One region of the Anaerobacillus sp. 63XJN7_5_ISO-PGPR-S23-430 genome, then DNA from elsewhere that is predicted to be linked to it. Evidence: a T-box and tRNA genes for the amino acid it is inferred to sense, from the RefSeq annotation. Region 1 holds a T-box; the other regions hold tRNA genes.
What was found. A T-box is a leader RNA that pairs with one kind of tRNA and senses whether it is charged. The one in region 1 lies ahead of argS (arginine--tRNA ligase), so its partner is inferred to be a tRNA-Arg.
Positions count from the first base shown of each region.

Region 2: it has a tRNA-Arg gene. The T-box ahead of argS (arginine--tRNA ligase) is inferred to sense a tRNA for this amino acid. The anticodon was not compared.
Region 3: it has a tRNA-Arg gene. The T-box ahead of argS (arginine--tRNA ligase) is inferred to sense a tRNA for this amino acid. The anticodon was not compared.

Region 1 is NZ_CM149686.1:706,517-713,239, forward strand. Features, by position in the region: gene AC0VYJ_RS03870 (GerAB/ArcD/ProY family transporter) at 1-896, opposite strand, end outside; gene AC0VYJ_RS03875 (spore germination protein) at 883-2,406, opposite strand; gene AC0VYJ_RS03880 (hypothetical protein) at 2,685-2,885, shown strand; T-box leader at 2,930-3,144, shown strand; gene argS (arginine--tRNA ligase) at 3,199-4,884, shown strand; gene AC0VYJ_RS03890 (TraR/DksA C4-type zinc finger protein) at 4,915-5,646, opposite strand; gene AC0VYJ_RS03895 (hypothetical protein) at 5,797-6,273, shown strand; gene ctaG (cytochrome c oxidase assembly factor CtaG) at 6,693-6,723, opposite strand, start outside.
Region 2 is NZ_CM149686.1:28,302-35,024, forward strand. Features, by position in the region: gene AC0VYJ_RS00115 (fumarylacetoacetate hydrolase family protein) at 1-144, shown strand, start outside; gene AC0VYJ_RS00120 (homogentisate 1,2-dioxygenase) at 107-1,264, shown strand; tRNA gene AC0VYJ_RS00125 (tRNA-Arg) at 1,371-1,446, shown strand; gene AC0VYJ_RS00130 (hypothetical protein) at 1,632-2,894, shown strand; gene AC0VYJ_RS00135 (hypothetical protein) at 2,977-3,963, shown strand; gene AC0VYJ_RS00140 (cysteine hydrolase family protein) at 3,999-4,622, opposite strand; gene tadA (tRNA adenosine(34) deaminase TadA) at 4,723-5,229, shown strand; tRNA gene AC0VYJ_RS00150 (tRNA-Ser) at 5,263-5,355, shown strand; RNA gene ffs (signal recognition particle sRNA large type) at 5,455-5,721, shown strand; gene dnaX (DNA polymerase III subunit gamma/tau) at 5,862-6,723, shown strand, end outside.
Region 3 is NZ_CM149686.1:3,516,520-3,523,242, reverse strand. Features, by position in the region: gene AC0VYJ_RS18450 (HPr family phosphocarrier protein) at 1-29, shown strand, start outside; gene clpP (ATP-dependent Clp endopeptidase proteolytic subunit ClpP) at 236-820, opposite strand; gene AC0VYJ_RS18440 (YhjD family protein) at 985-1,371, opposite strand; tRNA gene AC0VYJ_RS18435 (tRNA-Arg) at 1,674-1,752, shown strand; gene AC0VYJ_RS18430 (hypothetical protein) at 1,915-2,196, opposite strand; gene rpoN (RNA polymerase factor sigma-54) at 2,389-3,684, shown strand; gene AC0VYJ_RS18420 (glutaredoxin family protein) at 3,769-4,005, shown strand; gene AC0VYJ_RS18415 (sugar-binding transcriptional regulator) at 4,155-5,186, shown strand; gene gap (type I glyceraldehyde-3-phosphate dehydrogenase) at 5,234-6,241, shown strand; gene AC0VYJ_RS18405 (phosphoglycerate kinase) at 6,375-6,723, shown strand, end outside.

The sequences.
Region 1 (6,723 bases):
CTTTTTGTTAAATATTGAATGCCTCTTCCTGCAATATATATATACGATACATAGGAAGTCATAACAGAAACGATCCAGATCGAAAGAAAAAGGAGATCCACTCTATCCACAATTACAAAGGATACACCTTTTAACATATACACGAGGGGTTCAGGAATCATTTCAAGCTGAGAAGGGCTAAAAAAGACGTACGTTGCAAATGTTAAAAAGCTATATAATAATGTTACTGCTATATTAGCCAGTGTTAAGCTTTTTAGTGCTGCTTTCCCTTTTGTTTGAACGTAAGGGTAAATGAATAATACGATTTCAAAACCCAGCATGGATACTATCCCTTGCTGTGTTGCTTTTAGGATTGTTCCTACGCCATTTTGACCAATTGGCAAGATATAACGAATATCCGCGTCCTTTAAAGTATAGGCGGCCATAATGATCAGAGGAATAATTAGAACTGAAACAAACTGATAAAATCTCCCCATTACTTTGATTCTGCCAATAGCAAGGTAAGTGCCACTAATAGTTAGCAATAAAAAGATGACAATCATGGGTGTTCGAAATAAGATCCAAGTTTTTATTGTGGTTTCAAACAATTCCAATACAATGACCGCTGTTGAAATAGCGAATAGTGTGTAAAGAAGTGAGACGACGAATGCTACATATTTGCCAATGATTTTAGGCCCATATTCAAAAAGCGTTAATGATGGGAAACGGTTGCTCAAAAAGTAAAGTATAAAAATAATTAGTTGGATAGCAACACCAGTAACAAGAAGAGTAATCCAGCCATCAGTTCCAGCTCCTGCATATAAGGAAGAGGGAAGAGAGAGTACGCCTACGCCAACTTGTGTTTGGAATATGATGAAAAAAAGCTGCGCCGAATTAATTTTGCTACTCGTCTTCATTTTGTTTCCACCTTCTTGAGACCCACTCCTGTGTTCCATGCTGTGCACGAACGTCTGACGGTCGCCTACCGAGTAACCATCTTGGAAGGCGAATAACAGAATCTTTTAGTTCGTTGAAACGAAATGGTGCAAGCGGGGAGAAATAAGGTGTGCCGAAAGTTTCTAAACCACATAAGTGGATTAAAATGATGGATAATCCGAAGACAAGCCCAATAAATCCAAATGCTGCAGAAAGGAGCATGAGTGGAAAACCAAGCAGCCTGATTGACATACTCATTTCATACGATGGAACTGCAAAGGATGATATAGCCGTCAGTGCGACGACAATAATCATCATATTCGATACAAGGTTAGCTTCTACAATCGCAGTCCCAATAACTAAACCCCCAACAATACCAATTGTTTGTGCAATAGGACCTGGTAGTCGTATAGCAGCTTCTCTCAATAATTCAAGAATAATTTGCATAATTAAAGCTTCTAGTAATGGTGGGAATGGAACGTTTTCAAGCGAGCTTTTAATATTTAAGATTAACTCGGCAGGTAGTACCTCTGGGTGAAAAGATACGGTGGCGATATATAATGAAGGCAACCCTAATGCAAAAATAAAGCTGGCTACTCTTATGAGTCTTAAGATAGATCCAATATACCATCTGCTGTTGTAGTCTTCAGGCGATTGATAAAAGGCAAAAAAAGTTACTGGAAAAATTAAAGTTGCAGGGCTTCCTTCCATTAGGAGACCGACTCTTCCTTCCATGAGGTGAGCAGTCATTCTATCAGGTCGTTCCGTACTTAGCATTTGGGGGAATGGAGAGAATGGTGCATCCTCAATAAACTCTTCTACATAGCCAGGCGTTTGAATGGAATCCGTTTTAATAGATGTGATTCTTTTTTCTATTTCTGCGATAAGATCAGGGTTTGTAAGGTGCTGTAAGTAAATAACAGCTATTTTCGTGTCTGTTGTTTTACCAATTTTAAAGAACCTAATCACAAGGTTAGGATTCTCAATTCTTCTGCGAAGCATTTGTAGGTTTTGCATAATATTTTCGACAAAACCTTCATGTGAACCGCGAACGACTTGCTCATTAATTGGCTCAGATATTGCTCTAGAATTTCCTGAGAAAGCTTCTAGTAAATAAAAATGTACTTGTCCATTTATTAGTAGAACGACAAATCCTTTTGTTAATCCTGTAATAGCTTCATTTAAATTTTTTGATCGCCGGTATTCCTTTGATGTGACTGTATCCTCGATGTTTAACTGATTTGTCTCAAATAATGGTTTCATAATCGTTCTTTGTAGCTTCTCTTCATCAACTAAAGGATCTAAATAAGCAAGTAGGCATTTCACATCCTGAACCGTAATATTTCTGAATTTGATATCTTCTGTATTATGAAATTTTGCTTTTATATATTCTTTGTTCTCTTCAAGAGAATAGTATGCATCATGTGATTCAGTAGCAGTTGGAATTTGGTAGGACTCATTTCGAATTGATTTTCGTTTGCTTCGTCTCACAATGCACCCTCCTCAATAAAATTAGATAGGTATAGGTTGTTATAATAATTGAGAAGTTATGTATACGAATTGAAATGAATCATTCATAAATGATTTAAAAGAGTTATAAATGCCTTGTGATAGGTCTATAGTCTTTGTTATCCCGTGATTGTTCTCGTCGTTTACTGGTCTTTTGTAGGGTTTTAACATAATTCAAATCGAGTCTTGTCGAATGAGTGCAAATACATTGTTAAGGTGGTGTATAATACGGATAACTTATCCGGAAGGTGGTTCTAACGATGACGATTAAAAATGTTCAAAAGGAAAAATTGGCAGTTGATCGGTGTATGAAGCATTTAGAGGTCGTGAACGTAGAGCCAAAAGTAAGACAGCTGATTTCCATGTACTTAACATCCATTTATCGAGAAGGGTATCAGGAAGGTTTTGCTGATGGTGAAAAAAATGGATATTCTGAATCGGAAAAAGGACTTATAAAATAAGTGGTTGAATTTATATGGAAGTCGGCTATAATAAGACTAATATTGTATCGTCAATGCGAAAGAGAGTAGTGTTTGTATACGGATAAAGCGATCCGGGGATGGTGAGAGCTCGGAACCTTAGCAGGCATGAACCGGACTTTCAAGACACTGTTTTGAATTAAGTAGAAGCAGTCGGACTCCCCGTTATAGAGTGAAGTAGGCTCAAATCGTTTTATTGAGCAATCAGAGTGGTACCGCGGAATTCATCTCCGTCTCTTTTATAGAGACGGAGATTTTTTTATAGGCAAATGGATATACAAATAGGAGGGAATGTATGAATTACAAAGAATTATTTGCACAACAACTTTATCAAGCATGTGAAGAAGAAGTGAGCTTTCTTAATATTCTGCAGCGAATTGAACTGCCTAAGCATGACTCTTTAGGTGACTATGCCTTCCCATGCTTTGATCTTGCCAAAGTGAAACGAATGGCTCCTCATCAAATTGCGAAGGAGCTTGTTACTGACATTCATGAGTCAGCCTTTGAAAAAGTAGAAGCTGTTGGGCCTTATGTTAATGTGTTTCTTAATAAAAAAATGGTTAGTACTGAGGTAATAAGTCGCATTGTACGTGAGGGAAGTGAGTACGGTGCTTCTAATGTAGGAAAGGGAGGTGCCGTGACGATTGATCTTTCCTCACCTAATATAGCGAAGCCCTTCTCAATGGGCCATTTACGCTCAACCGTTATTGGAAATTCATTAGCGCTAATTGTTGAAAAAGTCGGCTATCGCCCCATTCGCATTAATCATCTTGGGGACTGGGGAACTCAGTTCGGCAAATTGATAACGGCCTACCGAAAGTGGGGGGAGGAGCAAAAGGTTCGTGAGCAAACGATTAAAGAACTCCTTAAGCTCTATATTACATTTCATGAAAAAGCGGAATCAGATAATGGTCTTGAAGATGAAGGACGTAAGGCATTTAAAGAATTAGAAGAAGGTAACCCAGAAGCCGTTTCATTATGGAAATGGTTCCGTGAAGAATCTCTTAAAGAGTTTGATCGAATTTATGAGCTTATGGGGATTACCTTTGATTCAACAAATGGGGAAGCATTTTATAATGATAAAATGCAGAGTGTCATTGATCTACTTGAAGAAAAAAATCTCTTAGTTGAATCTCGTGGCGCCATGGTAGTAGAACTTGGAGAGAGCTTACCACCATGTCTAATTAAGAAGAAAGATGGTGCCACACTTTATGCAACCCGTGATCTCGCTGCAGCCATTTATCGCTATGAAACATATGGATTTAGTAAGGCTCTCTATGTCGTAGGAAATGAACAGAGTCTACATTTCAAACAATTATTTGAAGTATTAAAGAAAATGGGATTCGATTGGGCAGATCAAATGCACCATATTAACTTCGGAATGATGTTAAAAGATGGAAAGAAAATGTCGACAAGAAAAGGGAAAGTAGTATTGCTAGAAGAAGTGTTGACTGAAGCAATCGAGCTTGCAAAAGTAAATATTGAAACCAAAAATCCTAGTTTAGAAAATAAAAACGCGATTGCTGAACAAATTGGGGTAGGGGCCGTTTTGTTTCATGACTTAAAGAATGATCGTCGAAATGATATAGAGTTTTCACTTGAAGACATGCTACGTGTTGAGGGTGAAACTGGTCCGTACGTGCAATATACTCATGCGCGTGCTTGTTCTATTCTACGCAAAGGGGATTTTCATTCCAATGATCATATAAAAGGTCTCGAAGATGAAGAAGCCTGGTCAGTTGTGACAAAGCTGCTTAGTTTTCCAAATGTAATTGAAAGAGCAGCAGCTGAATACGACCCTTCTCAAATCGCAAAGTTTGTCCTTGACCTTTCACGTTCTTTTAATAAATACTATGGACAGATTCGTATCTTAGATGACCCATCCTGTAAACAAGCGAGATTGCAGCTGGTGTCAGCTGTCTCCATTGTTTTACAAGAAGGCTTGCGATTGTTAGGACTACATGCACCAGAAGAAATGTAATAAGACAGCCCGTTTTTAGGGCTGTCTTATTTAGATGAGGTCACTATCTTCGATTGTACCCTGACTTGCCTTCTGGTCATGATCATCCAGTAAGTCTTCATAACGTTCATGACGTTGATTTGGAATCACTCCAGATGGTTTGCCATCTAGATCGGCTGATAAAAATGATTCGATTTCCTCGACATACCCGACAGGCTCATTGGAATCAATATACATTTTGTCATAGTTCATTTCCTGAGCGTTAAAGTCTGAAGGTGTTTCGGATGTTCCATACTTCGCAGCTCGTTGCCATGAATCTTCAGCGTCAAAAAAGGTAGCATCGTTAGTGTCGTTTACATGTTCCTCCAAGGAATTGCCAAGTACACCTTCTTCTGCTGGTCTTCTGTCTGATGTCTTTTGTGATGGACTATGTTCTACACATGTGGAAGCTGTTGGAAGGGCAGCGAGTCTTTCTGTTGAAATATCATTTCCACAAACTTCACATATGCCATATTTTCCATTTCCAATTCGTTCAAGGGCCTTTGTCAGTTCTGCTAATTCTGTTTTTGCATGTTCATTTAGTGATAGATCTTTCTCGCGTTCATATAATTCTGTCGCCGTATCGCCAGGGTGATTATCGTAATTGGATAGTTCACCTGTAGAATGTTGAGCAAAAGACTGAGAAGCACCAAATTCATCGTTTTCATCTAATTCATCACTAAGAGCCAGGATGCGTTCTTGAATCATTTTCTTATATGAACGAAGTTGGTTCGTTGTTAACATAGTCAATTCTCCTTTCTTTTTCTTATATCCGTAGTATGGATCAAAAAGAAGGGTGCTACTTCTGAAAATAATTCCATGAGAGTTGGATGAAATACCAGTAATATGGAAAAGGTAAAAATGTAGCTGAGACAATAAGAAGCTGGTGATGGGATGAACAGAAAAGTAAATCCAATTGAAGTTCTCTTGTGGAGTATTGCCTTTCCCGGGTTTGGACAAATCATTAATAAGAATTACATAAGAGGTGCTTTTTTTATTGGGCTTGAGTTTTTGATCAATGTGAATGCAAATCTTAATATGAATATTCTCTATAGTTTTCAAGGTAAGTCCGTCCAGGCAATTTCAGTTACAAATTATGAATGGGCTATGTTTTATCCTTGTGTTTACATGTTTGCGATTTATGAAAGCTATCTAGGTGCTATTGAAAAAGCAGGGAAACTACCAGGTGATTACCTGTCTTTACCCTTTGTATGTGGAGCGTATTTTTCTACGGTGGCTGTGATTGTATCGAATTTAAGAACAGAGCCTTTTGTTATTCCACCGACCTTTGTTGCTATTATAGGTATTGTTATTGGGGTAGTAATTGGGGGCGGATTACGACAATTGTTAAGACGGAAGGGTATGCAATAACAAAAGCCATGAAGCAAAGTGCTTCATGGCTTTTTGAACGGGACGGTTTTGGTTTTCGGTGTCTAGCTACAGTGGGCAGACACTCGGTCACTTCACCTTTTCATCCGAACACAAAGACCGTGTTCAAATGAAAAGGCTCCAGTGCCTGCCGTGTCTAACCGCCCACTTCCGCTTTTCGGTGTCTAGCTGCGCGGGCCAAATCCTCCGGCTGTTTCGCCCAATCGAATGAGACAAAGAGCGTCTCAATCTCATGGGCTCCAACATCCTGCGGATTTAGGCGGGCCCGCTCCGCTTTTCGGTGTCTAGCTGCAGTGGGCAGGGTCTCGATCGCTTCAGCCCATAAAATGAACACAAAGACCGTGTTCTTTTTATGGGCCTCCAGCGCTTGTCGACCCTAACCGCCCACTTCCGCTTTTCGTTTAAATCTCACTGATTCGGAATTCTGGTGAT
Region 2 (6,723 bases), 680 kb from region 1:
ATTCTTGAACAGACAGATCGTATCTTTCTACAGTCCGGCGATAAAGTTGATTTAGCTATTACGAACCTTGGCACGCTTTCAAATGTCGTGGGGGAGGAGGAAGAGTATGGTTTACTATCGAAAAATGGGAGAGGTTCCTTCTAAACGACATACAACGTTTAAAAAAGAAGATGGTTCCTTATACAGGGAACAAGTGATGGGAACGAAAGGATTTTCGGGTGTTCAATCGATCTTGTATCATCACCATTTTCCAACAGCGGTGACAGATGCGACCTTTCTAAAGAATATAGCACCAGAGTATGAGACAGAAAGCGCCCTTCGCCATCGTCATTTCCGAACAGCACAGTGCGACAAAAAAGGTGATGCGGTTGTCGATCGATGTTATTTCCTAGGGAATGAAGATGTGATTCTCGGGATCGTGAATCCTACGAAGACAATGGATTACTTTTATCGTAATGGGGATGGCGATGAACTTTTCTTTATTCATCACGGTTCAGGGAAAATCGAGACGATGTTTGGGGAAGTCTCTTATGAAGCTGGCGACTATATTGTCATGCCAATTGGAACCATTTACCGCGTTATTCCAAAAGGGGAGGATAATCGCTGGTTGGTTTTAGAAGCAAACAGTGCCATTACGACTCCGAGGAGATATCGAAACGAATATGGGCAGCTGATGGAACACAGTCCATTCTGTGAACGAGATTTCAACGGGCCAGATCGTCTTCTATCTTTTGATAAAAAAGGATCGTTTGAAGTAGTAACGAAAACACGTGGGGGGTTGCACCGCCATATGTTCGATCATCATCCGCTTGATGTTGTCGGCTGGGATGGCTACCTTTATCCATGGAAGTTTAATATCAACGATTTTGAGCCGATTACAGGGCGAGTGCATCAGCCGCCACCAGTGCATCAAACCTTTGAAGGTCATAATTTTGTCGTCTGCTCATTTGTGCCAAGGCTCTATGACTATCATCCAGACGCCATTCCAGCACCTTATTTTCATAGCAACGTTGATAGTGATGAAGTGCTTTACTACGTTGAGGGGAATTTCATGAGCCGGAAAGGTATTGAGGAAGCGTCGATTACCCTTCATCCTTCAGGTATCCCACACGGTCCGCATCCAGGAAAAATTGAGGCAAGCATCGGCAAAAAAGAAACGCTTGAGCTTGCTGTAATGATCGATACATTCCGACCACTTAAGGTCATTGAACACGTTCAGCAATATGAAGATGAGAATTATATGAAAAGCTGGGTCACAGAATAACGAATTGGGGAAATGAACGGCAGTCGCGTGATCACTTGATCACGCGATGATTATGTTGCACGATGCTTTTGCTTTTATGTATTTTCATGTATAATGTTATTCATTCGGCCCCGTAGCTCAGGGGATAGAGCAACGGTTTCCTAAACCGCAGGTCGGAGGTTCGATTCCTCTCGGGGCCACCATTTAAATCCTTATATGATAAGGGTTTTTTATTTTGTTCTTTTTACCCTCAGTTTTCTACGATTATCCATCTCACCCTTTTTTTTACTTTAACACTATCATTTATAAAGCCAACTTCATAAAAGGAAACACCAATCCATTTAGCGAAAGAGTAACGAACGATTCACTGGAAATGAGTGAGCTGATGATGGGGAAGCGTAAATGGTTTATGCTCATTGTTCTTTTAGGAGCAGCTTTTATCACGTTTACATTTATCGGAAAGGAAAAGAAGATTTCCGATGATGTTTTAACTGTGGAAAAGGCTGATGATATCGTCCCTTACTTTAAAAGCATCACTCCTGGACTTGAACTAGCAATAAAGTCAGGAGATTATCAAGCATATGAAGGTCCTTCACTACCAAAAGATTTTAAAATAAACGTGGATAGCTTCTGGTACTCTCGACACAATGTCTTTGTTTTCTATCATGTTGATGTGTCGGATAGTAAGTTTGTCATAACAAGAGATAGAGAAGATCTCCCTAAAATTGATCAACTTGTGATGGAAGATGGTTCGGGTAAAGCATCTGTATTGGAACTCGTCGAAACAGGTGAAGGTGTACTGTTTGAAGATGACTATTATATGAAGGGAACGTTTCAAGCTGTTACTCATTCTGAGACAAACGAGCCTCTTCAAAAATGGAATGGAGCACTAAAGGCAATCGTAAGTGGAAAGCGATCTGCTACCGTTGAAGTGCCTGTGTCTTATGAGTACGAAAAGGAAGAAAAGATCACAAGACAAATAAATGAAACAAAGAAATTTGTAGAAACAATTGTAACTGTTTCTCAATGGGAGAAGACGCCCTCTGATAGTCGTCTCATACTAAATATCAATTCTCCTCTTTCAAAAATTGTTGATATGGATTTGAAGATCTCAACCAATGAAAAAGAGATAGCGCCGCTAATAGTAGAAGAGATCAGCGGTCAATACTCAGTATCTTTTCCAAGTGGAACCGAGCTACCCGAAGCCATCCAACTCTATGGGCTGATTGGCGCAACTTCAAAGGAAATCATTTTCGAAGTTGATCCGAATCAATATGAAATTTATAAGCAGATTAAAGAATCGACTTACACGCATCGAGTAGATGAACCTATCACTACGATGTATGGTGCTGAAATTGTTAAGGAGACTCTCTATTATGATGATCATGGAGTTACATTTCACTTACTAGTGAATCAAATTGCTACGGAAGGTCTTTCCTTAAATTTGTTGTATAAAGATCAGATCTTGATAGAAACCGTCAATGAGAGGAATGAGAAACGTCACTTGAGATTACTTGGGGATGAAGAAGATCGATTGACGTTTAAGATTGACCGTGGGTTTTATGAACGGTCTGAAATGATTCAAGTTAAATTAACGAATCTCCCCGTGTATGTGAAAACAAACTGGTTAATCAAACCTCCGAATGAGTAATGCTCATTGTTAAAAAATGCAAGCTAAAGCAACGTAAAGGTGATATGATAGAAATAGTATGGAGAGTTGGGAGGCTTTCAAGTTGGACGATTGGAAAGGGACTTTGGCAGAACTATTTCGTGCTGTTGGCATCAATCTTAAATCAGAGCTTTCTCCCGTGGTTGATGGTATAAAATCTGTTTTCTCAGATAATCCGTGGGGACAGCTTTTCTTATTATTGCTTATCCTTCTCATCATTGCTCAAGGTATGAGCGCGATTGCTCGGCAATATGATCGTGCTTTCAGGCAAACGATTGAGCGGAAGATGGAGACGAATTCACATCTACATAATTTTTTTAAGGGTTTTTTGCATCATAAGCGTTCAGAAGGCTGGATGAGAGACGCAGCCTGGCAACAAAAAGAGCTTCAGCGCTTTGATTTATATGAATTGGAATGGCTGAAAGCGGAACTTGCAACAGCAGAAAAAGACTTCCGCGATTATCGACCACAGACTTTTTTTGCTGGCACCCTTTTTTCGGTGAGCATTCTTTTTCTAATCTGGTATTATGATTGGACGATTTTCGAAAAGGAAGTTCTGACCATTTTGTTACCAGTTCTCCTTGTTATATGGTGTATGGGTCTCGTGTTTTATAAGGTTGGTATTAAGAAACGCTTCTATCAGTCTTTGGATACTAGCGTCCAACTGGCGATTTCGACAAAAAAGGTCCAGGATGTGATGATGTACATCGATTCTGATTTAAAGCGATATAAAACAGAGCGTGTGACAACTGACGGGGGATATTATGAAGTTGTTCGCTGCATGACCTGTCTTTACCATTCAAAATATCTTGAAGAAGTTCGCTTCCAGATCAATGATACGACCCTTGCCTTTGCGGCTAAAGAACGTGTGATTGAAGTTACAGTAAATAGCGGATTCGGCAATTCGTTTTTAATCGATCGTCTTGAGTTTAGAGACGGCTACTGTCAGAGTCTTCGTAAAGGTAGCAAGCTTTTCGATGATAAATTAATGGTTACGTATTTAAATGCTGCTTTTGAACAAAGACCGGCTTATTTTCAAACAAGCTCATAACAAATGACCCCTCTTCTATGGAAGAGGGGATTTTGTTATCCTTCATAAGCTGTTGTTGTATTTCGCTGATTCGCTTTTTCAATAAGGTTGTCAATATCCAATTCAGTTGAAGCTTGTGTAATGGCTTTTAAGTTTCCTTCCATTAAGCGGAGGGCATAGTCATTATCCTCCTTAACGTTAGAGGCACAGCAATCAGATGGTATATAAAGATCGTATTCCCTCATATAAGCATCATTCGCAGTAAAGAGCACACAAATGTTTCCTGCAAAACCAGTTAGAATAAGTGTGTTGACGTTCAAGAATTTGAGCAACGTTGAGAGTGGGGTTGAGAAAAAGCCAGAATGCTTCGGTTTCACAACAGTATAATCATCGTCTTCTGGCTCAAGGCGATCAACAAGATGTTGTCCATTTGCTTCGGCTGCATAGTTGATGACCTTTTTGAAGTCAGATTGCCATAAGCCGTAATTATCATTAACATAGATAACAGGCATCCCTTTTGCTTTCGCTTCTTTTTTTAAAGATTGTATATTGTCTGCTGTTTTCTCTGTGTATCTAGCAAGAAGTTCAGCATCTTCGAAATCCATTGTATTGATCACATCAATTAATAAAAGAGCGGCTGAAGTAGTTTGATGGCTATGTTCAATGTGTTTCTTACTCATATGAACTCCTCTCCTTTAAATGAATTGGAATAATATGTAGTTTACCCAAACGATTAATAGATAAAACGACTGTAAAGGATGGAAATGAATGCAGGACCAAATTGAAAAAGATGAGCAGTTTATGCGACTTGCTATAACGGAAGCACAGAAAGCTTCAACCATAGGTGAAGTACCCATAGGCGCAGTCATTGTAAAAGATAATGAAGTGATTGCCTCTGCATATAACCTTAGAGAAACGGAACAACGATCTGTAGCCCATGCAGAGTTGCTTGCGATTGATGAAGCATGTCGTAAAGTGGGGTCTTGGCGCTTAACTGACTGCACGTTATACGTAACCCTTGAGCCTTGCGCTATGTGTAGTGGAGCGATTGTTCTTTCTAGAGTAGAGCGTGTGGTCTTTGGTGCCTACGATCCAAAGGGTGGATGTGCTGGGACATTAATGAATTTATTGGAGGATCCACGTTTTAATCATCAAGCAGCTGTAACGCCAGGTGTTTGTGAAGAGGAATGTGGAAACATGTTATCAGCTTTTTTTCGTGACTTAAGACGAAAACGAAAAGAAGAAAAGCAGCGATCGTCAATCATTGAAAATCAGAAAGAGACGTGATATAGTTTTTTTGTCAAAGAGACAACGTTAGATGGAGGCGTACCCAAGTCTGGCTGAAGGGGGCTGACTCGAAATCAGTTAGGACGTTCACGCGTCGCGGGGGTTCAAATCCTCTCGCCTCCGCCAGTTACATTTATCGGTGTAGTAGACCTGTTGCTAAATTGGTCGAAATACGATATACTTTATCTTGCACCATTCGAGTGCACAACAATGTTATCAAATTTGCCGTGCTAGGTGGGGAATTAGCGGTGCCCTGTACTCGCAATCCGCTACAGCGAGACTGAATCCCTTCCCGAGGTTTAGCTACTGCGGGGTCTGCCCTGAATAAGTGGTGTTGACATTCGGGTCCTGCGCAACAGAGTCCTATGAACCCTGTCAGGTCCGGAAGGAAGCAGCAGTAAGTAGGTACCCTCTGTGTGCCGCGGGAGTGCCCGGATCGAGCTAACTGTTCAGGTAACGCCTGTGGTTGCTTTATCAAAGGAAGGTGCACGGTTTACTTAATTTAAATGCTCAAACTCACTCTTCTAATAGGGTGAGTTTTTTAGTATCGTTTTATCTGATTGTCTTTTGAATTAGAAGCGGTGAAAAGGTATAATAGAAATGTATGAAGAGGTTAGGAGGAGAGTAGGCGAATGAGTTATCAAGCGCTATACCGCGTTTGGCGACCGCAAACGTTTGAAGATGTGGTTGGTCAAGGGCATGTAACAAGAACAATTCAAAACGCACTCATGCAGCAAAAAATCTCTCACGCCTATTTGTTTACAGGACCTCGAGGAACGGGAAAAACGAGTGCTGCGAAAATTATTGCGAAGGCCATTAACTGCGAGAAGGCACCTGTTGCTGAACCATGTAATGAATGTTCAGCATGTCTCGGGATTACGGATGGTTCGATTTCAGATGTTATTGAAATTGATGCTGCCTCTAACACAGGTGTTGATGACATCCGTGATATTCGCGATAAAGTAAAGTATGCGCCGAGTTCTGTTTCTTATAAGGTGTATATCATAGATGAGGTTCACATGCTTTCAACTGGAGCGTTCAATGCCCTTCTGAAAACGTTAGAAGAGCCACCAAAGCATGTAGTATTTATTCTTGCGACCACTGAGCCGCATAAAATTCCATTAACCATCATTTCCAGGTGTCAGCGTTTTGATATGAGAAGAATTACGGCGCAGGACATCGTTGGACGGTTACAAACAATTATTAAAGCGCAGGATATAGAGGTAGAAGAAGATGCGCTTTATCAAGTTGCTCGAGCAGCAGATGGTGGGATGCGAGATGCGTTAAGTATTCTTGATCAGGCAATCTCATATAGTGAGGCTGAAGTTGTATTAGATGATGTGCTTGCAGTAACAGGAAGCGTGTCCCAAAAAATGATCTCGAAAATTGCGATGGCTTTCTACAATAAAGATGTGGCAGAAGCTTTGAACGCAGTAGAAGAATTAATGGATCACGGGAAGGATGCTGCTCGTTTTCTAGAAGACTTAATTTATT
Region 3 (6,723 bases), 1.5 Mb from region 1:
CATTAATTGATTTTATTCAAAAAGATTAGCAAAACCTGGCTGTGTGCCAGTTTTTTGTTTTGCATTAAATTGTTAACGTTGCGAAACATTCTTAAGAGAATAGAGTTATAGAGAGTGGGATCATCCATTGTGGTTCATTGGCTGCTCAAATAGCAGATGGTTCAAAAACAACGCCTATTCTAAGAAAGAAAAAGCCTTTCCCAACAATGTAGGGAAAGGCTTTTTAGGGTCTATCTTATGCTTTCTTTTCCATTACTTCATCAATCAAGCCGTATTCTTTCGCTTCAGTCGCTTCCATGAAACGGTCACGATCTGTGTCGCGATCGATTGTTTCAAGTGGTTGACCTGTGCGCTCAGAAAGAATTTTGTTTAGCTTCTCGCGCATTTGGATGATGCGTTTTGCGTGAATTTCAATGTCAGAAGCCTGACCTTGAGTACCACCGAGCGGTTGGTGAATCATTACTTCACTGTTTGGTAGAGCATAGCGCTTACCAGGTTCACCAGCAGCAAGTAGGAAGGCACCCATTGAAGCAGCCATACCGATGCAGATTGTTGATACTTTTGGCTTAATGAATTGCATAGTATCGTAAATCGCCATACCTGCAGTGATTGAACCACCAGGGCTGTTGATATAAAGTGAGATGTCTTTATCTGGGTCTTCAGCAGCAAGGAAAAGAAGTTGTGCAACGACTGCGTTTGATACGTTGTCGTCAATTGCTGTTCCTAGCATAATAATACGGTCCTTAAGAAGACGAGAATAAATGTCGTACGCTCTCTCACCGCGGTTTGTTTGTTCAATTACCGTTGGAATTAAAACCATTTTAAATTCCTCCCTTATATTTGTGGAATATGTAGTTGCTGTATGTTCATCATACCTAAAAGGTCAGTATAGGTCAAATAAAGTGCTGTCCTATTTTTTAAACGATGAAAAGGGTTTGATTTTTCTTTAACCACATACACCCATTTTCCCCGCATCCCTTTATTTTAAACAGAGCGAATGTTCCTTTTTTTTAATCGATCGTCTGCTAAAAAGTAGGCTAAAATTCGTCTTTCTACCTGATTACGTATTTGAATGGAAGAATAGCGGTATGTTTGATTGTAACCTCGACAATATACTTTGCAAATCACAACATCTTCTTTCGTATCTTCTATATAGACGCGGATTCCTCTATCATGAAGCATTGCTTTTGCCCATTTTAAGTCAGAGGAGGCTAACGTTATAGCGGCATGAATTAGTTCCAGATAAGGGCGCGGAAGTTTCATTTTCGAATGGTTCACCCATTTCGTGTCAATTTCCAGCACTCTTTTCAGGTAAGGAAGTAAGAGGTAGTTTCTTAATGCCTTCGTTTCTTCTTTACTTAATTGGAACATGATCATCCCCACCTAACAGAACATATGTTTGGTATAACTTTACTATGAGACAGGTGAGACGTCAAGAACTGAAGCGATACCTTTTCTATGATATGAATGAAATGTTTGGATAATAGCTTTGGCCAATATTGTTAATATCTCACCGTTCACCAGAGCAAAAAAGCAACAGCGTTCATTAACATGGTATAGATAAAATGCTCTTATACACTATTGATTACTCATTGATCGTCACTTGGAAGCTATGAAATTCACCTTGCAAAAAAAGGGGGCATATCGTATAATAATCCTTGCGCTAATGAAGCGCGCCCGTAGCTCAGTCGGATAGAGCGGTGGTTTCCGGTACCGCGTCAGTCGGGGGTTCGAATCCCTCCGGGCGCACCAAATACATAATTCCAATCCCTTTCGCTAGTGTGAAGGGGATTTTTTTATGATAAATGTCATCTTTGTTCGCTTAGATCCAGGGAATGAATAGTATCCTTCATTTTGAACAGAAAAAAAAGAAGAGTAGAACTCGTCCACTCTTCTTGCGATCAGTCTTACCTTCTAACAGGGCTTATCTTTGTCATCGTCATGTCCTTTGCTGATTGCTCCACTCATCGTGTGTTTGAAGCCTGAGTGCATTCCAGTAGCGCATAGTCCAAGCCATAATCCTATAAAGAAGGCTTTTTTGAAGTCTTCCGGTTCAACATAAATGTGGCTCATTACAATTCCGATTCCAATGGAAAGAATCGGTAAGAACCTTACCGGAAAACCAAACACCTTAAAAAGGTGTACAACTCCAATGATGACTGGAAGCAAAGCAATTCCATATACAGCTAAATCCATGGCATTTGCCTCCTTTTTCTCTCTCTATAAGACAGTTTATGTAGAAATTTGACTAAGGGACGGGCTATTTCATCATTTTCTTTAAAAATGGTGTCAAAATCCCCTTTTAAAAAACAGAAAATTCTGGTCATTTTCATTTTTTTCATACCATAAAATGAAGCGATATAGTATGATGAAGGTGGAGGGATTGCGATGGAATTAGGATTGATACAAAAGCAGACAACGAAATTAGTCATGACAACCCAGTTGCATCAAGCGATTTCTATACTCCAATATTCTACGGTCGAATTACTGGAGTACGTGAAAGAACAGGCTCTTGAAAATCCATTAATTGAATTACACTCCCCTTCATGGGATGGTGGCGTTCGTTCTTCAAAACGCTCTTATGATACGGGGCTTAAAAAAGATCCACTCGAATACGCTGAAACAAGAAAAAGTTTGCATGATGAGTTACACGATCAGGCGAGGTGTCTACACTTTCCACGTAAAAGGGAAGCCGTTGTGCATTATTTAATTGATAATATTGATGAAAGTGGTTACTTAAGAATAAATGAGACGGAGGTAATGAATTACTTTAATGTCGAGCACTTTGAGATCACTGAAGCCATTAGAGAGATTCAATTACTTGACCCACCAGGTATAGGGGCGCGCTCACTTTCCGAATGTCTCTTTTTACAGTTAAATGAGTCGGGAGAAATTTTCGAGCTTGCTCGAGATCTTGTTTCCTATCATTTGAAAGCGCTAGCAGAAAAGAAATATCGTGAACTCTCGAGAGAATTTCATGTTCCTGTGGAGCAGATACAGCGGGCTGCGGATATAGTAGCTGATCTCGATCCTCGTCCAGGATCAAAGTGGGGTATTGATAAACCATCCTACATTGTTCCAGATGTCATGATAGAAGAGAAAAATGGTAGATTCTCTATTGCATTACTTGATGACGATTTACCAGCAATGAAAGTGAGCAACGCCTACCGTTCTTTTAAAAATAACGAAGCGGAAGAGTATCTAAAGGATAAATATCAGCAAGTCAGCTGGTTATTAAAAAGTATTGAGCAAAGAAAGCAAACGCTTCGAGCAATAATGGGCGTTTTTATTGTTCACCAACAAAATTTTTTGAGAAATGGGATTAGTGAGCTTTCACCAATAACCTTGAGGGAAGTAGCGATGGAAGCAGATGTCCACGAGTCCACGGTAAGTCGAGCGATTAAAAGCAAATACGTTCAAACGCCACATGGTCTTTTCGCCTTAAAGGACTTATTTACTTCCAAACTGTCTAGTGAGTCTGGAGAAGCTGCTTCTTCCTCTAGTGTAAAGCTATTCATTAAGGAACTTGTGGAGAACGAGAATAAGATGAAACCATTATCAGATCAAAAGATTGTAGAAGCTCTTCATATCCAGAAAGGGATTGAAGTATCGAGGCGTACGATTGCAAAGTATCGAGATGAGTTAAAGATCTTAAGCTCATCGAAACGAAAACGATTTTCGTAGCGGCTACACTAGTCGCTTTTTTTTTTTTTGCGTTCGAAAGGCTGTCTGAGTAAACTAGTAAAGTAATGAAGGGAGGTTTAACGTGTGGAAAAATCGGTTATTTTATATTCGAAAGAGACATGCCCACTTTGTGATGAAGCATATGAACTACTTCTTGAGCTTCAGGAAGAGGAAATGTTCTCTCTTCAGATAGTTGATATTTATAAGGATGAGGCACTGTTAGAAAAGTTTATGCTGATGATCCCCGTCGTTGAAATCGATGAGGAAGTAGTGGATTATGGTCGCATTTCAAAAAAATCGATAAGAAAACGCTTACTTTAAAGATTTCAGTATAACATAGTTGCCCATACTTTTGGCAACTGCTACAATGAAAATTGTAAGAAGTTCTTTTTGATCCAGGTGGGACTAAAAATGTCTAAGCGGGACATAATACGTCTCGAGGAAAAGAAGAACAGCAGGGGAGACGAATTATGCGCTCATTATTGTCACTTCAACAAAAATTATTGCCGGACATGTTAGATGTTATGAATAAGCGCTTTCGGGTATTAAGACAGTTGAGGCTAATGCAGCCAATTGGCCGTAGAAGTCTTGCGAACAGTCTGGGTATAACCGAACGAGTTCTCAGAAGCGAAGTCACTTTCTTTAAAGATCAGGGGCTCCTACATATGTCTGTACAAGGTATGCAACTGACGGAGGAAGGCGAACAGCTACTTCTTGAGCTTGAACCGGTTATGGATGAAGTTTCCGGGCTCGATAATCTCGAGAAACGCTTGAAAGATAAACTTGGCATTCCGGAAGTATTTATTGTCCCTGGTGATAGTGATGTGACCCCCTGGGTAAAGAAAGAAATGGGCAGAGCCGCTGTGGGACGCTTGAAAAAGTTTCAGCTAAAAGATAGAGTGATTGCTGTAACAGGCGGTACCACGCTCGCAGGTGTGGCTGATATGATGATTCCTTCCTCAGATATGGAAGGGACGCTGTTTGTTCCGGCTCGAGGGGGCCTAGGAGAACAGGTTGAAAATCAGGCCAACACAATTTGTGCGAAAATGGCAAGAAAAGCCCATACTGACTACCGTTTGCTTCATGTTCCAGATCAATTGAGCGAAGAAGCATACCAATCCCTTATTGAAGAGCCTGGCGTGAAAGATATCCTTGAGATTATCAAGTCTGCCGGTATTGTGGTTCATGGGATTGGGGAAGCTAGAACGATGGCGCAAAGGCGTAAATCTACGCTTGATGTTATTAATAAGATTGAGCGTGAGGATGCTGTCGCTGAAGCGTTCGGGTATTACTTCAATCAGTCTGGTGAAGTCGTTCATAAAGTGAAAACGATCGGACTGCAGCTCGAAGATTTAGAGCGAAGTGAACTAGTCATTGCGGTAGCCGGCGGCCGTTCGAAAGCAAAAGCCATCGAAGCCTATCTTAAGACGGGGATTCAAAGTATCCTTGTGACTGATGAAGGCGCCGCTAAAGCGTTATTAGAGGGAGATTCCCTTTATTAAATAAACCACACCTCGGGAAACGAGGAAATTCAAGGAGGAACTACACAATGGCAACAAAAGTAGGTATTAACGGTTTTGGACGTATTGGACGTAACGTATTCCGTGCAGCATTAAACAACCCTGGTGTTGATATTGTAGCTGTAAACGATCTTACAGATGCAAACATGCTTGCACACCTTCTAAAATACGATTCCGTACATGGAGAACTTAATGTTGAAGTAGAAGTTAACGGCGAGAACCTTGTAGTTAACGGAACTGAAATCACTGTTCTTTCTGAGCGCGACCCAGCACAACTTGGATGGGGAGATCTTGGTGTTGAAGTGGTAATCGAATCCACTGGACGTTTCACAAACCGTGACGATGCTGCGAAGCACCTTGAAGCAGGAGCTAAGAAAGTTGTCATCTCCGCACCAGCTAAAGACGAAGATATTACAGTTGTTCTAGGTGTTAACGAAGACAAGTACGATGCAGCTAGCCACCACGTAATCTCAAACGCATCTTGTACGACAAACTGTCTTGCACCAGTTGCTAAAGTATTGAACGACAAGTTCGGTATTAAGCGTGGTCTAATGACTACAACTCACTCTTATACAAACGATCAGCAAATTCTTGATCTTCCACATAAAGACTACCGTCGTGCTCGTGCGGCAGCTGAAAATATCATCCCAACATCTACAGGCGCTGCTAAAGCAGTATCTCTTGTACTTCCAGAGCTTGATGGTAAGTTGAATGGTATGGCTATGCGCGTACCTACACCTAACGTATCAATCGTTGACCTTGTAGCTGAACTTGATCAAGACGTTTCAGTTGACGAAGTAAACGCTGCTCTTAAAGAAGCTGCTGAAGGCGACCTTAAAGGATACCTTGGTTATAGCGACGAGCCACTAGTATCAAAAGACTACAACGGTAACCCGAACTCTTCAATCGTAGATGGTCTTTCTACAATGGGTATCGATGGAAACATGGTTAAAGTTATCTCTTGGTACGACAACGAGTGGGGCTATTCTAACCGTGTAGTAGATCTAGTCGACTACATCGCTGCAAAAGGGCTATAATAAGAATTGTTAATAGAGGAGGAGGAAGTCTTGAGCCTTCCTCCTTTTCCATTGTCATTACTAACGATATAGCTATATTTAAAAGGTGGTATAAACGACCTTTTAAAACTTTATGCAGAGGAGGACATGCGTGATGAACAAAAAGTCAATTCGTGATGTCGAGTTAAAAGGCAAAAAGGTATTTTGTCGCGTTGATTTCAATGTACCTATGGATAATGGAAAGGTAACAGATGAAACGCGCATTAAAGCAGCACTTCCAACGATTCAGCATTTGGCTGATCAAGGAGCAAAAGTCATCCTTGCAAGCCATCTTGGTCGTCCTAAAGGTGAAGCTGTTGATGAGTTACGTCTTGATCCGGTTGCAGACCGTTTAAGCGACCTCATTGGCAAAACAGTAACAAAAACTGATGCAGTCTATGGTGAAGAAGTAGACCGTGCGATTGCAGGTCTTGAAGATGGCGACCTTCTTCTTATTGAGAATG